Regions from separate parts of the Terribacillus sp. FSL K6-0262 genome, predicted to be linked through region 2. Evidence: riboswitches for the same ligand, from Rfam matches in the RefSeq annotation. Region 2 holds a riboswitch; the other holds the start of a gene.

Region 1 (6,159 bases), 610 kb from region 2:
TTGCCTGCAGAGGATTCTGTTCGGCAGCCAAAATATCAGGAGCCCGTATACATGCGTTCACTCGAGTGGAAGGCATTGCAAAGGAAGATGGGCAATATCGGATACAGACCTCCAAGGGAGAATGGCAGGCGGAGTATGTGGTCATTGCCGGCGGGGTATGGAGTAATGCCCTTTTGCAGCGGATTGGCTTGGGGACACCGGTATATCCGGTGAAAGGGGAATGCATCGCTGTCACCAATACAGAGATACCGCTCTCCTGCAGTTTATTCCATGACCAGCATTATATTGTTCCTCGGAACAATGATGAGCTGATCATCGGTGCAACAAAGGTCAGGGGAGATTGGAGTACAGAGCCGACATCCGGGGGTATACACAGGGTCATGGAGAAGGCGAGACAGATGCTGCCGGGGATAGATAAGATGCCTTTTCTCAGAAGCTGGGCCGGTCTCAGACCTCAGACGATCGATGGCAAGCCGCTGATCGGGGAGCATCCAGAGATGAAGGGATTATTCATTGCTGCTGGTCATCAGCGCAATGGGATTCTGCTTGCGCCGGTTACAGGTAAGATGATCTGTGACTTGATTGACGGTAAGGCAGTTCCTGAAGTATGGACGGAAGCGTTTCGAGTCGACCGACTGCATACCGATGAGGAGGTATTGATGTGAGCATTCAACTGAATGGCAGGCAGCATGCATTATCCGCTGACATCCGGAATATCGCCCAGCTGCTGTCATCCCTTTCTTTGGAGAATAGGATTGTGATTGTCGAACTGAACAACGAAATCATCGATAAATCTGCCTATGCAGATCAGCCTATAAGAGATGGCGATAAAGTCGAATTGATTCATTTTGTCGGAGGAGGATGAACGATGTTACAAATCGCAGATAAGACATTTGCTTCCCGTTTGCTGCTGGGGACAGGTAAATACCCGTCATTCGAGGTTCAAAAAGAGGCTGTCGATGTTTCAAAGGCGGAGATACTGACATTTGCGGTACGCCGGATGGATATTTTCGAGCCGTCCCAGCCGAATTTCCTTGAGCAGCTTGATTTGAAACGGTATACCTTGCTGCCGAATACGGCAGGTGCCAAAACGGCAGAGGAGGCTGTCCGTATCGCCAGGCTGGCGAAGGCCTCCGGCTTATGCGATATGGTGAAGGTGGAGGTGATCGGCTGTGATAGGACGTTGCTTCCTGATCCAGTCGAAACGCTGCGGGCAGCTGAAATGTTGTTGGAGGAGGGTTTCATTGTCCTTCCTTACACGTCGGATGATGTTGTGCTGGCCAAGCGGCTCATCGATTTGGGGGTGCATGCCATCATGCCGGGTGCATCGCCGATTGGTTCGGGAAAAGGTATCATCAATCCCTTCAATCTTCGTATGATCGTGGAACAGAGCAGCGTACCAGTGATTGTCGATGCGGGCATTGGTTCTCCGAAGGATGCTGCTTATGCCATGGAGCTCGGGGCTGATGGTGTCTTGCTGAATACAGCAGTTTCCGGTGCCCGGGACCCTGTGAAGATGGCGCGTGCAATGAAGCTGGCAATCGAAGCGGGCAGAATGGGGTTCGAAGCAGGCAGAATCCCGGAGAAGGACTATGCTGCAGCCAGCAGCCCGAGTGAAGGATTGTTTACCTGATGCGGGATCGTTATCGGAAGCAGGAATTGTTTATCGGCAAGGAAGGGCAGGCACGGGTCGAGAACGGTAGAATCGTGTTGATCGGCATGGGCGCATTGGGCTCTGCTTCAGCAGAAATGCTAGTGCGGGCAGGCATCGGGGAGCTGGTGCTCATTGATCGGGATTATGTCGAGCTTCATAATCTTCAGCGCCAGCAGCTGTATACGGAAGAAGATGCTGCTGCCTATTTGCCAAAAGCAGCAGCAGCAGCGAAACGACTAAAGGCTATCAATCAGCATGTAACGGTAAAACCAGTAATCGAAAATGTCGATCATCATAATATCGAGCAGCTGATGGAAGGTGCGGATGTGATTCTGGATGCTGCAGACAATTTTGAGACCCGGCTGATTGTAAATGATGCAGCGCTGAAGCATGATATCCCTTTCTTATACGGAGCTTGTGTCGGAAGCTATGGTGTGACATATCCGGTGCTGGGAGACAAAGCTTCCCCATGTTTGCATTGTCTCCTCGAGCAGCTTCCTGAGCAAAGTGAAACATGTGATACGGCAGGAATCATCAGTCCCATTGTCCAATGGGTGGCGTCCATGCAGGTGACACAGGCATTGCGGCTTCTATCCGGTCAAAAAGTAACGCCGGAATTATCTGCGTTTGATATTTGGACGGGTGATTACTCGAGAGTGGACGTACGGGGGCTGAGGGATTCAAGCTGTCCCAGCTGCAGCACAAATGCCACACTGCCCTTTCTGGACGGTGCCAGACAGACGAGGATGGATGTATTATGCGGCAGGGAAGCTGTCCATATCCGGCCTGGTGCCAAGAAATCACTGGATCTGCCGGCTTTGTCAGAGGAATGGGCTTCTGCGGTCGATCATGTCACTGCCAATGAACATTTGCTCGCCTTGCACTACAAAGGCCATCGGATTGTGTTATTTGCCGATGGGCGGGCAATCGTTCATGGCGTAAATGATATCGCCCGGGCGCGTTCCCTTTATGACAGTCTGGTCGGCTGATATTGTGTGAATTTTCAGTTGACGATGTATCTTATTCATGCTAAACTCCTTCATAACAAACGAATACAAAACTCTTATCAAGAGTGGCGGAGGGACTGGCCCGATGATGCCCGGCAACCTGCAAGTTAATCTTAGACTTGTATAGGTGCTAATTCCTGCAGATGAGAGAAGACACAGTGCGGTTCATTCGTCTCCCTGTCCTCTCAGGGAGGCTTTTTTTATGCGTAAAATCACTCGAAGGAGGCAACAAGGATGACAGCAGTTAAAATTGGATTGATAGGTTATGGTACCGTAGGCAGCGCAGTGGGGAGGACAATCCGCTCCCATCAGGAGAATCTGCAGACGATATTCGGGAAAGAAGTACAGGTGGCGGGTGTATTGGTGCGCGATAAACAGAAGTATGCAGGGCAAGTCTCGGATACACTTCTCACCGACGAAGCAGCGGAGCTTTTTGCAATCGAAAAGCTCGATGTAATCATCGAAGCGAGTGTGGGCATCGAGCCTGCCTTCAGCTATCTGAGTGAGGCAATCCATCGCGGCTGTCATATCATCACGGCGAATAAAGAGCTGATTGCATCCCGCGGGGCAGAACTAAAGCGATTGGCAAAGCAAAAAGGTGTCAGGCTGGAATATGAAGCAGCAGTGGCAGGCGGTGTCCCGGTAATCGGCACACTGAAGCAGCTCCTGCATATCAATCGTGTTGTCAAAGTGGAGGCGATATTGAATGGCACCTCCAATTTCATCCTGACTGAAATGGCCGATAAAGGATTGATATTTGAAGATGCACTGCGGCTTGCGCAGGAAGCCGGATTTGCAGAGGCGGATCCAGCCAACGATGTGGATGGCTGGGATGCTTTTTATAAACTGATGGTCCTGAGTGATTTATTATTCGAGGCCCAGCCGGATTGGGAAAAAGTGACGCGCAGGGGAATCCGGTCCGTTTCCGCGCAGGATATCCAGGAGGCAGCAGGAAGAGGCTGGAAAATAAAGCATGTTGCAACGCTTGAAAATGCAGGAGGGGAAGTCACAGCCTCTGTCGAACCGGTGATATTATCTGCAGATCATCCGCTGTACAGTGTCGATGGAGTGGATAATGCCGTGTGTATCGAAGGTGACCTGGTTGGCAAGCTGAAGCTCCAGGGTCCGGGTGCTGGTGCCTTGCCGACAGCAAGCGCCATTGTCGAGGATTTGGCTAATCTCGTCCATAAGCGAAAAGAGGTCGTTGTAAAACGGGAAATCCGATTTACCGAGAAAAAAGAGAAAGTACCTTTCGTCCATTTACCGACTGGTGAGACTGTTTCTATACACGCAGAAAGCGTAGAATCCAATGGACACTTTTATCGGGTTGCTTCCAGGGCACCAGCTAAGGCGGAGGCTTGATCTTCTGCGCTTGCCCTTTATTACGCAAGGAAATCGATGAAGCGATTGTTTATCATAGTGTGGACACTCAAATTTAAAGCTCATATGAAAAACGAATCATATCCCTGCACTGGATGCCATTTTCATGAATCGGTTCGTCGTAATGCCGGAGGAAATGATCCCGGTCGATTCCAGTCATGCGAAAGCCGCATTTCTGGTAGAAGGCGATTTGATCGATGCTGGAGTTGCCTGTTCCCACTTCCAAGAAGGCAAAGCCTTTTGCGCGGGCCTGTTCCATCGCATGACGGATGAGTTTTTTTCCGATACCTTTTCCTTGATGGGCTTCTCTGATTGAGATATTGATTATTTCTGCAGTGTCTTCCCTGTTCTTCACCAGGACATAGATGCCGAGAATGTGATTTTCTTTTTCAGCGACATAGCTGCTGCCTTCGCGAAGGTAAGCGGCAATTTGATTTTTAGAGGGATCGGCTTCGAGGAGAAGATCCATTGGCGGCGTTTCTGTTGGCTGGAGCTTTCTTATCTTCATTGTCTTACTCCTTTCCTTAGTAAAATAAAAGGCTGCCGGTATCCGGCAGCCTTTGTCATTTAACGATCATCACGGAGCATTTGGCTCGTTTTGCGACACTGCTGCTGACGCTGCCGAGTACGATTTCCTGGAGAGGATTCAGTCCGCGGCTGCCGATGATGATGAGGTCGGCTTTCGTGTCACGTGCGTGCTCAAGGATCATTGAGGCTGGCTCGCCATGCTTCATGATCAATTTGTAATGGATGGATGCAGCTTCGAATGCATCGCGGAATCGCTGGAGTTTCTCCTCGCGCTTGCTCTGGAGCTGGATTGGATCGCTGCTGTGCAGGACATCCGCTTTTGTCTTTTCATAATCCAGGACTTGAATTCCCTCGACATGTGTTTCAGGCTGCAGCTTTGCCAGCTGGATTGCGTGCTCTGCTGCGAGAAAAGAATGATCGGAAGCGTCGATTGCCACTACGATTTTCTTATACATGGATGCACCGCCTTTTAATGGTTTGATACTTTCACATATGCCGAATCGCTGGTTGTCAATCTGTGCATCAGTGCCTGACTGTCATTATTCAAGCCTTCCAAGGTGACAGTCGTCCCTTTCTCCCTGAATTTTAGCACGACTTTGTCAATCGCTGCCACTGCGGAGTCATCCCAGACATGCGTATTTGTAAAATCAAGGGTCACTTGTTTTACTGGATCCTCATAAGAGAAGCCATTCATGAAATCGGTCACGGAGGCAAAGAAAAGCTGGCCTGTGATAGCATATCGGATATGGTCTTTGCCAGTACTTTCTTCGATTTTCACTTTTGAAATCTTGGCAACGAAGAAAATGGCACTCAGCAGGATACCGATGAATACACCGATGGATAAATTATGCGTGGCTACCACCGCGATGACGGTCACGACCATGACAGCCGAATCCGACAAAGGCACGCGTGTGAGGCTGCGCAGTGAGTGCCAATCAAATGTACCGATGGAAACCATGATCATGACACCGACAAGTGCAGGCATTGGAATCATTACGACCCAGTCTCCCAAAACAAGGATGAGGAACATCAGGAATATACCTGCGACAAGGGTGGAAAGACGTCCGCGCCCGCCGGATTTGACGTTGATGACGGACTGTCCGATCATCGCACAGCCTGCCATGCCGCCGAAAAAGCCTGTCACGATATTGGCAATGCCCTGTCCGCGAGCTTCCTTGTTTTTATTGCTATCGGTATCTGTCATGTCATCGACAATCGATGCTGTCAGCAAGGATTCCAGCAGCCCGACGATCGACAGCGCCAATGCCGTCGGGAAGATGATTTGCAAGGTCTCCAAGCTGAAGGGGATATCAGGAATCAAGAAAGAAGGCAATGCTTGTTTGATTTCACCCAAGTCACCTACAGTCCGGACATCGAGATGCAATACGATGGACAGAATGGTCATTGCCAGAATGGCTACCAGGGGTGCCGGCACGGCCTTCGTGACGTAAGGGAACAGATAGATGATGGCAAGTGTGACACCTACTATGATGTAAGTGGTCGTATTGATCCCGATGAAATGCGGAACTTGTGCCATGAATATCAGGATGGCAAGTGCGTTCACAAATCCGATCATGACCGAACGCGGAA
Region 2 (6,159 bases):
GGAGCAGTCGCCGGAGCGCAGGAACGTCTTCGGACGAGAAGGCTGGATGCAGCAGAGGAGCTGGGGAACTGGGAAGAATGGCGTTCCCACGGGGAAGAGATACGTCAGCATACCCTCGATCATCTGGACTACTACTTGCAGGAGCTTGCTGAAAATCTGCAGAAGCGCGGCGGGCATGTTTTTTTTGCCGCTACTGCGGAAGAAGCGAATGACTATGTGAAAGGTATCGTGAAAGAAAAAAGGGCCCAAAAGATCTTGAAGGCGAAGTCGATGGTCACGGAGGAGATCGGATTGAATGCTGTCTTGGAACAGGAAGGCTGCGATGTCATCGAAACAGATCTGGGCGAATACATCCTGCAGCTGGACGACCATGATCCGCCTTCGCATATCGTCACACCGGCACTCCATAAAAACAAAGAGCAGATCAAGGATGTCTTTACCGAGAAGCTGGAGTACAAACTGACTTCCAAGCCGGAGGAGCTGGCTCTGCATGCCAGGGAAAAATTGCGTCAGGAATTCCTGCAGGCAGACATCGGCATTACAGGATGCAATTTTGCCATAGCCGAATCTGGTTCGGTTGGTTTGGTCACGAATGAAGGGAACGCTGGCATGGTTTCCGACTTACCGGATACGCAAATCTGTGTCATGGGGATGGAGCGCATCGTACCGACCTTTGAAGAATTTGAAGTGCTCGTGGGACTGCTTACAAGGAGTGCCGTCGGGCAAAAGCTGACCAGTTATATCACCGCTTTGACAGGTCCGCGGACAGCGGGGGAAGCCGATGGCCCATCCGAGTTCCACCTGGTCATCGTTGATAATGGGCGTTCCGGTATCCTAGGGACCGAATTCCAGTCTGTCCTGCAATGTATCCGATGTGCAGCATGTATCAATGTCTGTCCGGTGTACCGCCACATCGGCGGACACTCCTATAACTCGATATACCCTGGTCCGATCGGGGCAGTGCTGACACCGCTGCTGGGCGGATATGATGATTTCAAGGAACTGCCGTATGCATCGACACTCTGTGCAGCCTGTACGGATGCTTGTCCGGTCAAGATCCCATTGCATCAGCTGCTCCATCGCCATCGGCAAGTGATTGTCGAAAGGGAAGGGCGTGCACCGATTTCCGAGAAGATGGCCATGAAGGCATTTGGTATAGGAGCTTCCTCCAATCCGCTTTATGCAGCTGGATCAAAAATGGCAAGCTCGGTCATGAAGCCTTTTACAAAGGATGAGACCATTTCGAAAGGGCCGGGACCGCTGAAGGCTTGGACCGAAATTCGTGATTTGCCGGCTCCGAACAAAGAGCGTTTCCGTGATTGGTTCAAGGAGCACGAAAAGGAGCGTGACAAAGCATGATACAGAATCAGGACAGCTTTCTTGCGAATGTGGCCAGCCGTCTGGGCCGAACAAAGGTGCTGATGGAAAAGCCGGCGCGGAATTGGAATTATCGCCCGCAGGATAAGACATTGACTGATAAAACCCCGGATGAGCTAGTGGAGATACTTCGCGATCAATGCCGGCTTATCCATACCGAATTTATCGAGACTGATTCGGCTGCCTTGCCGAATGTGCTGGCAGATACTATAGCAGCCTATGGCGGGGGCCCGTTGGCCATTTGGCAAGACCCACGCTATGAAGCATTTGGTTTGCGTGAACAGCTCCGATCGTGGCCCGAACAAGGAATCGATGTGCATGAATGGGATCCTGCCATTGGATATGACAACATCGGTATTGTGGAGAAAGCCAATATCGGTATTACATTCAGTGATATCACGCTGGCTGAGTCCGGAACGGTCGTGCTGTTTTCGGGGGAAGGCAAAGGCCGCACGGTGAGCTTGCTGCCGCATAAATATATCGCCCTCGTACCGAAAAGCACCATCGTTCCCCGGATGACCCAGGCAGCGCAGCAAATATCCAAGCAAGTACAAAAAGGAGAGACCATTGCATCCTGTATTAACTTCATCACCGGACCAAGCAACTCGGCTGATATCGAAATGAATCTGGTTGTCGGGGTGCATGGCCCTGTGAAGGCTGCTTATATCGTGATAGAAGATAAATAGATGGCTCGGGGAAAAACACCAGGATCAATGTATATCTTAACTGTTGCTTCAAACCGCCAGTTGTAAAAATGTTTCGTTTAAAGAAATTCCAAAAGAGAATGATTATTTAAAAAAATGGATTGACATTCAATTGGAAAACCCATAACATGGTAATCAAATCTAACAACTACATACTTGATTTATTCTTATCCAGAGAGATCGAGGGATCAGGCCCTATGACGTCTCGGCAACGGGTTTATCGTAAATACCGTGCCAATTCCTGCAAACACAGCTGTGTTTGGAAGATGAGAATGAGGAAGTTTCATAATGAAGCCCTCTTTTTCTGGATAAGAAAAAGAGGGCTTTTTGTGTAGCGAGGGGGAATAGAGTTGATTACGTTCAAGAATGTATCAAAGACCTTCACAATCGGAAAACGGGAAGTGCACGCCGTACGCAATGTGAACCTGACGATAGAGCAAGGGGAGATTTTCGGCATCATCGGCTTCAGCGGAGCCGGTAAGAGCACATTGCTGAGATTGGTCAATGTGCTGGAAAATCCTACTGCTGGTGCTGTAGAGGTGCAGGGGGTAGATTTAGCCAAATTGCCCCCTAGGGAAGTCCGGAAGGTGCGCAGGAGAATCGGGATGATCTTTCAGAATTTCAATCTGCTAACCTCGCGTACTGTTGCTGGTAATATTGCATATCCTCTGAAACTGGCCAAAATGCCGCGAGCAAAAATAAAAGAACGGGTGGATGAACTGTTGCGCTTCGTCGGCCTTTCGGATAAAGCGAAGAATTATCCAGAGCAGCTCTCTGGAGGGCAGAAGCAGCGGGTTGGAATTGCCAGGGCGCTGGCTACTTCCCCGGATATCCTGATATGTGATGAAGCGACTTCGGCTCTGGATCCGGATACGACAGGAGAGATTCTGCGTCTGTTGAAGAAAGTGAACAAGGAATTGGGCATTACGATTCTGCTGATAACACACGAAATGCACGTGATTCAGGCAATCTGTGACAAGGTTGCTGTCATGGAGGAAGGGGAGGTCATCGAAACGGGCGGAGTATTCGATACATTCACAGATCCTATTCACCAGACAACGAAACGTTTTATCCGTTCCATACAGCAGGATCTCCCGTCTCCTTCCCTATTGGATGAATGGCGTCAAAAAGGCGGGAAGAAGCTGTATCGGATCATTTTCAAGGGAGAGGTGGCGAGTGACCCGGTATTATCCAGGGTAACGAGGAAGCATGATATCGATGTGAATATTGTGTATGGTTCCGTACAGGAGATACAAGAGAAATTCTATGGGAATCTGCTTGTGAGCTTCCAAGGAGACGAAGAAAGAACGGTCAGCGCAGTAAAGGAACTGGATGATATCGTTCAGATCGAGGAGGTAGAAGTGGCATGGGGGTAGATTGGCAGACATTCTGGCCGCGCATTGTCGAAGCGACCGGCCAGACAATCTTGATGGTGGCTGTCACGTTGGTGATAGGTTCTGTATTCGGCATCATTATCGGACTTTTACTTTTTGTCACACGAAAAGGGAATATACTGGAAAATGCGATTTTGTTTCAAATCATCAATTTCTTAATCAATATCATTCGGCCGATTCCATTCATCATCTTTTTAGTGGCTATCAGTCCGCTGACCAGAGAAGTGGTAGGGACGACAATCGGCACATGGGCAGCAATCTTCCCGATGAGTATAGCAGCAGCCTTCAGCATCGCACGAGTTGTTGAAAATAACTTCATCAGCATCGATCCGGGTGTCATTGAGGCCGCAAAAGCGATGGGCGCCAGTCCGCTCCAGATTATTTATACCATCTTGATCCCGGAAGCGCTTGGTCCGCTGGTTCTTGGATTGACGTTCATTACCATCAGCTTGATTGATTTCTCTGCGATGGCAGGAACAGTTGGAGGGGGCGGTCTCGGGCATGTGGCAATGACCTATGGATATCAGCGGTTCGATACAAGCGTCATGGTTGTTACCGTCGTTATATTGATTGTACTTGTCCAGCTGGCCCAGTGGATCGGCAATACACTTTCAAGAAGGATATTAAGGAGATGAAGAAAATGAAAAAAACATTACTTGGCATTATTTCCTTCGCTTTTGTGTTTGTTCTAGCGGCTTGCGGCAGCAGTTCAGCTGACGGCAGCCAGACCGTTAAAATTGGTGTTACAGGATCGGATGGAGATCAATGGCCAATCCTGAAGGAGAAGGCAAAGGAAGAGGGAATCAATATCGAGCTAGTCGAATTCTCGGACTATACGTTGCCGAACCAAGCATTGGCCAATGGCGAGATAGACATGAACTCCTTCCAGCACATTGCTTTCCTGAGTCAATATGCCAAAGAACATGGCGATACGATTGTCCCGATAGGCTCAACAGTAATAGCCCCGATCGGAGCTTACTCAGAGAAAATCGATAGCCTGGATGAGTTAAAGGAAGGCGATAAAGTAGCCATTCCGGATGACCCATCCAATCAGGCTAGATCGCTTCGGGCTTTGGAAGCTGCGGGTGTCATCAAACTGGCAGACGATTTCGGCCAGTTCGGTGATCCTTCCAAGATTGCAGAGAATCCGAAAAACATTGAAATTGTACCTGTTGTTGCACAGCAGACCCCCCGTGTATTGCCGGATGTAGCTGCATCCTTCATCAATAATGGTGTTGCAGGCCAAGCAGGCTTGAATCCAAAAGAAGATCCGATTTATCTGGAAAATGCCAACGATGACAGCATTACACCATTTGTGAATGTATTTGCGGTAAGGAAAGAAGACGAGAACAATGAGATATATCAGAAAATCGCTGCATTGTATCAGGATGAAGAAGTGAAAAAAGCTGTAGAGAATGATACGAATGGCGGTTCCATAGTTGTGGATGTACCAAAAGAAGAACTGCAGGAGCATTTGAAACGTCTTCAGGAGGAGGAATGAGCGATGGGAAAAGCTGTGACGGCTATGAGCCGAATTTCATGGCATCTTGAGGAGAATGGAGAAAAGTATATCCAAACAAGCCAGGCAATCCATGCAAAGCCGGAGCTTGGCAATCAGGAATTTTTCGCCAGTGAAACGCTCGCTTGTTTGCTGGAAGAGGCGGGATTTCAAGTGGATAAGGGGGTGGCAGGGCACGAAACTGCATTTTATGCGCTGAAAGATAGCGGGAAACCAGGACCACGGATCGCTTTTCTTGCCGAGTATGATGCGCTGCCTGGGATCGGGCATGCTTGCGGTCATAATATCATTGGTACTGCCAGTACAGCAGCTGGTATTGCCCTGGCGGAAACATTGGATCAAATAGGCGGAAGTGTAGCCGTCCTCGGTACCCCGGCTGAGGAAGGCGGTCCCAATGGAAGTGCCAAAGGCAGCTTTGTCAAGCATGGTCTGCTGAAGGGAATCGATGCTGCCTTGATCATACATCCTTCTGTACGAACAAGTGTCACTGGGGAGTTCCTTGCCGTAGATCCGCTTGATTTCCATTTCTACGGAAAATCAGCTCATGCCTCCGGTTCCCCTGAAAAAGGAGTCAATGCTTTGGATGCTGTCATTCAGCTTTTTAATGGTATCAATGCATTGCGGCAGCATCTCCCGCAGGATGTACGCGTGCATGGAATCATCCCGAACGGCGGGGATGCGCCGAATATCGTTCCGGAATATGCGTCGGCACGCTTTTTCATCCGGGCAGAAACATGGAGTAAAGCACAAGCAGTTTCACAAAAAGTGAAAAATATTGCCCAGGGGGCTGCATTAGCCACCGGAGCCACTGTCAAGAGAGAAAGATTTCAAAATGAAGTGAAGGATTTTGTTTTGAATCCAGTGTTGGATCAATTGCTGAAGGAAGAGCTGGAAAATGCCGGCGAATATGTACATGTGAAAAAAGGTAAGGGACGCGGCTCAACGGATACAGGTAATATTAGCTATGAGGTCCCGGCGGCGCATCCTTATATCCAAATCGGACCGGAAGATCTAATTGGTCATACGGAAGAATTCCGTGAAGCAGCTCGCTCAGCGCGCGGTGATGCAGCAGTATTGAAAGGGGCCAAAGTCTTGGCGCATGCAGGTTACCGATTATTGACAGACAAGGAGCTGCTGCAGCAAGCCAAGACAGTATTCGAAAAGA

What was found. Region 2 has a riboswitch for S-adenosylmethionine ahead of MHI54_RS10480 (ATP-binding cassette domain-containing protein). Riboswitches for the same ligand answer to the same signal wherever they lie in the genome.
Region 1: it holds a riboswitch for S-adenosylmethionine, as region 2 does, so the genes downstream of both, MHI54_RS07300 (homoserine dehydrogenase) here and MHI54_RS10480 (ATP-binding cassette domain-containing protein) in region 2, are expected to answer to the same signal.

What each region holds. Positions count from the first base shown of each region.
Region 1 is NZ_CP150277.1:1,411,481-1,417,639, reverse strand. It holds gene thiO (glycine oxidase ThiO) at 1-665, shown strand, start outside; gene thiS (sulfur carrier protein ThiS) at 662-865, shown strand; gene MHI54_RS07310 (thiazole synthase) at 869-1,633, shown strand; gene MHI54_RS07305 (ThiF family adenylyltransferase) at 1,633-2,643, shown strand; SAM riboswitch class I at 2,715-2,811, shown strand; gene MHI54_RS07300 (homoserine dehydrogenase) at 2,896-4,023, shown strand; gene MHI54_RS07295 (GNAT family N-acetyltransferase) at 4,097-4,549, opposite strand; gene MHI54_RS07290 (universal stress protein) at 4,605-5,024, opposite strand; gene MHI54_RS07285 (SulP family inorganic anion transporter) at 5,039-6,159, opposite strand, start outside.
Region 2 is NZ_CP150277.1:2,022,087-2,028,245, forward strand. It holds gene MHI54_RS10470 (LutB/LldF family L-lactate oxidation iron-sulfur protein) at 1-1,359, shown strand, start outside; gene MHI54_RS10475 (lactate utilization protein C) at 1,356-2,063, shown strand; SAM riboswitch class I at 2,246-2,354, shown strand; gene MHI54_RS10480 (ATP-binding cassette domain-containing protein) at 2,432-3,457, shown strand; gene MHI54_RS10485 (methionine ABC transporter permease) at 3,448-4,110, shown strand; gene MHI54_RS10490 (MetQ/NlpA family ABC transporter substrate-binding protein) at 4,116-4,976, shown strand; gene MHI54_RS10495 (M20 family metallopeptidase) at 4,980-6,159, shown strand, end outside.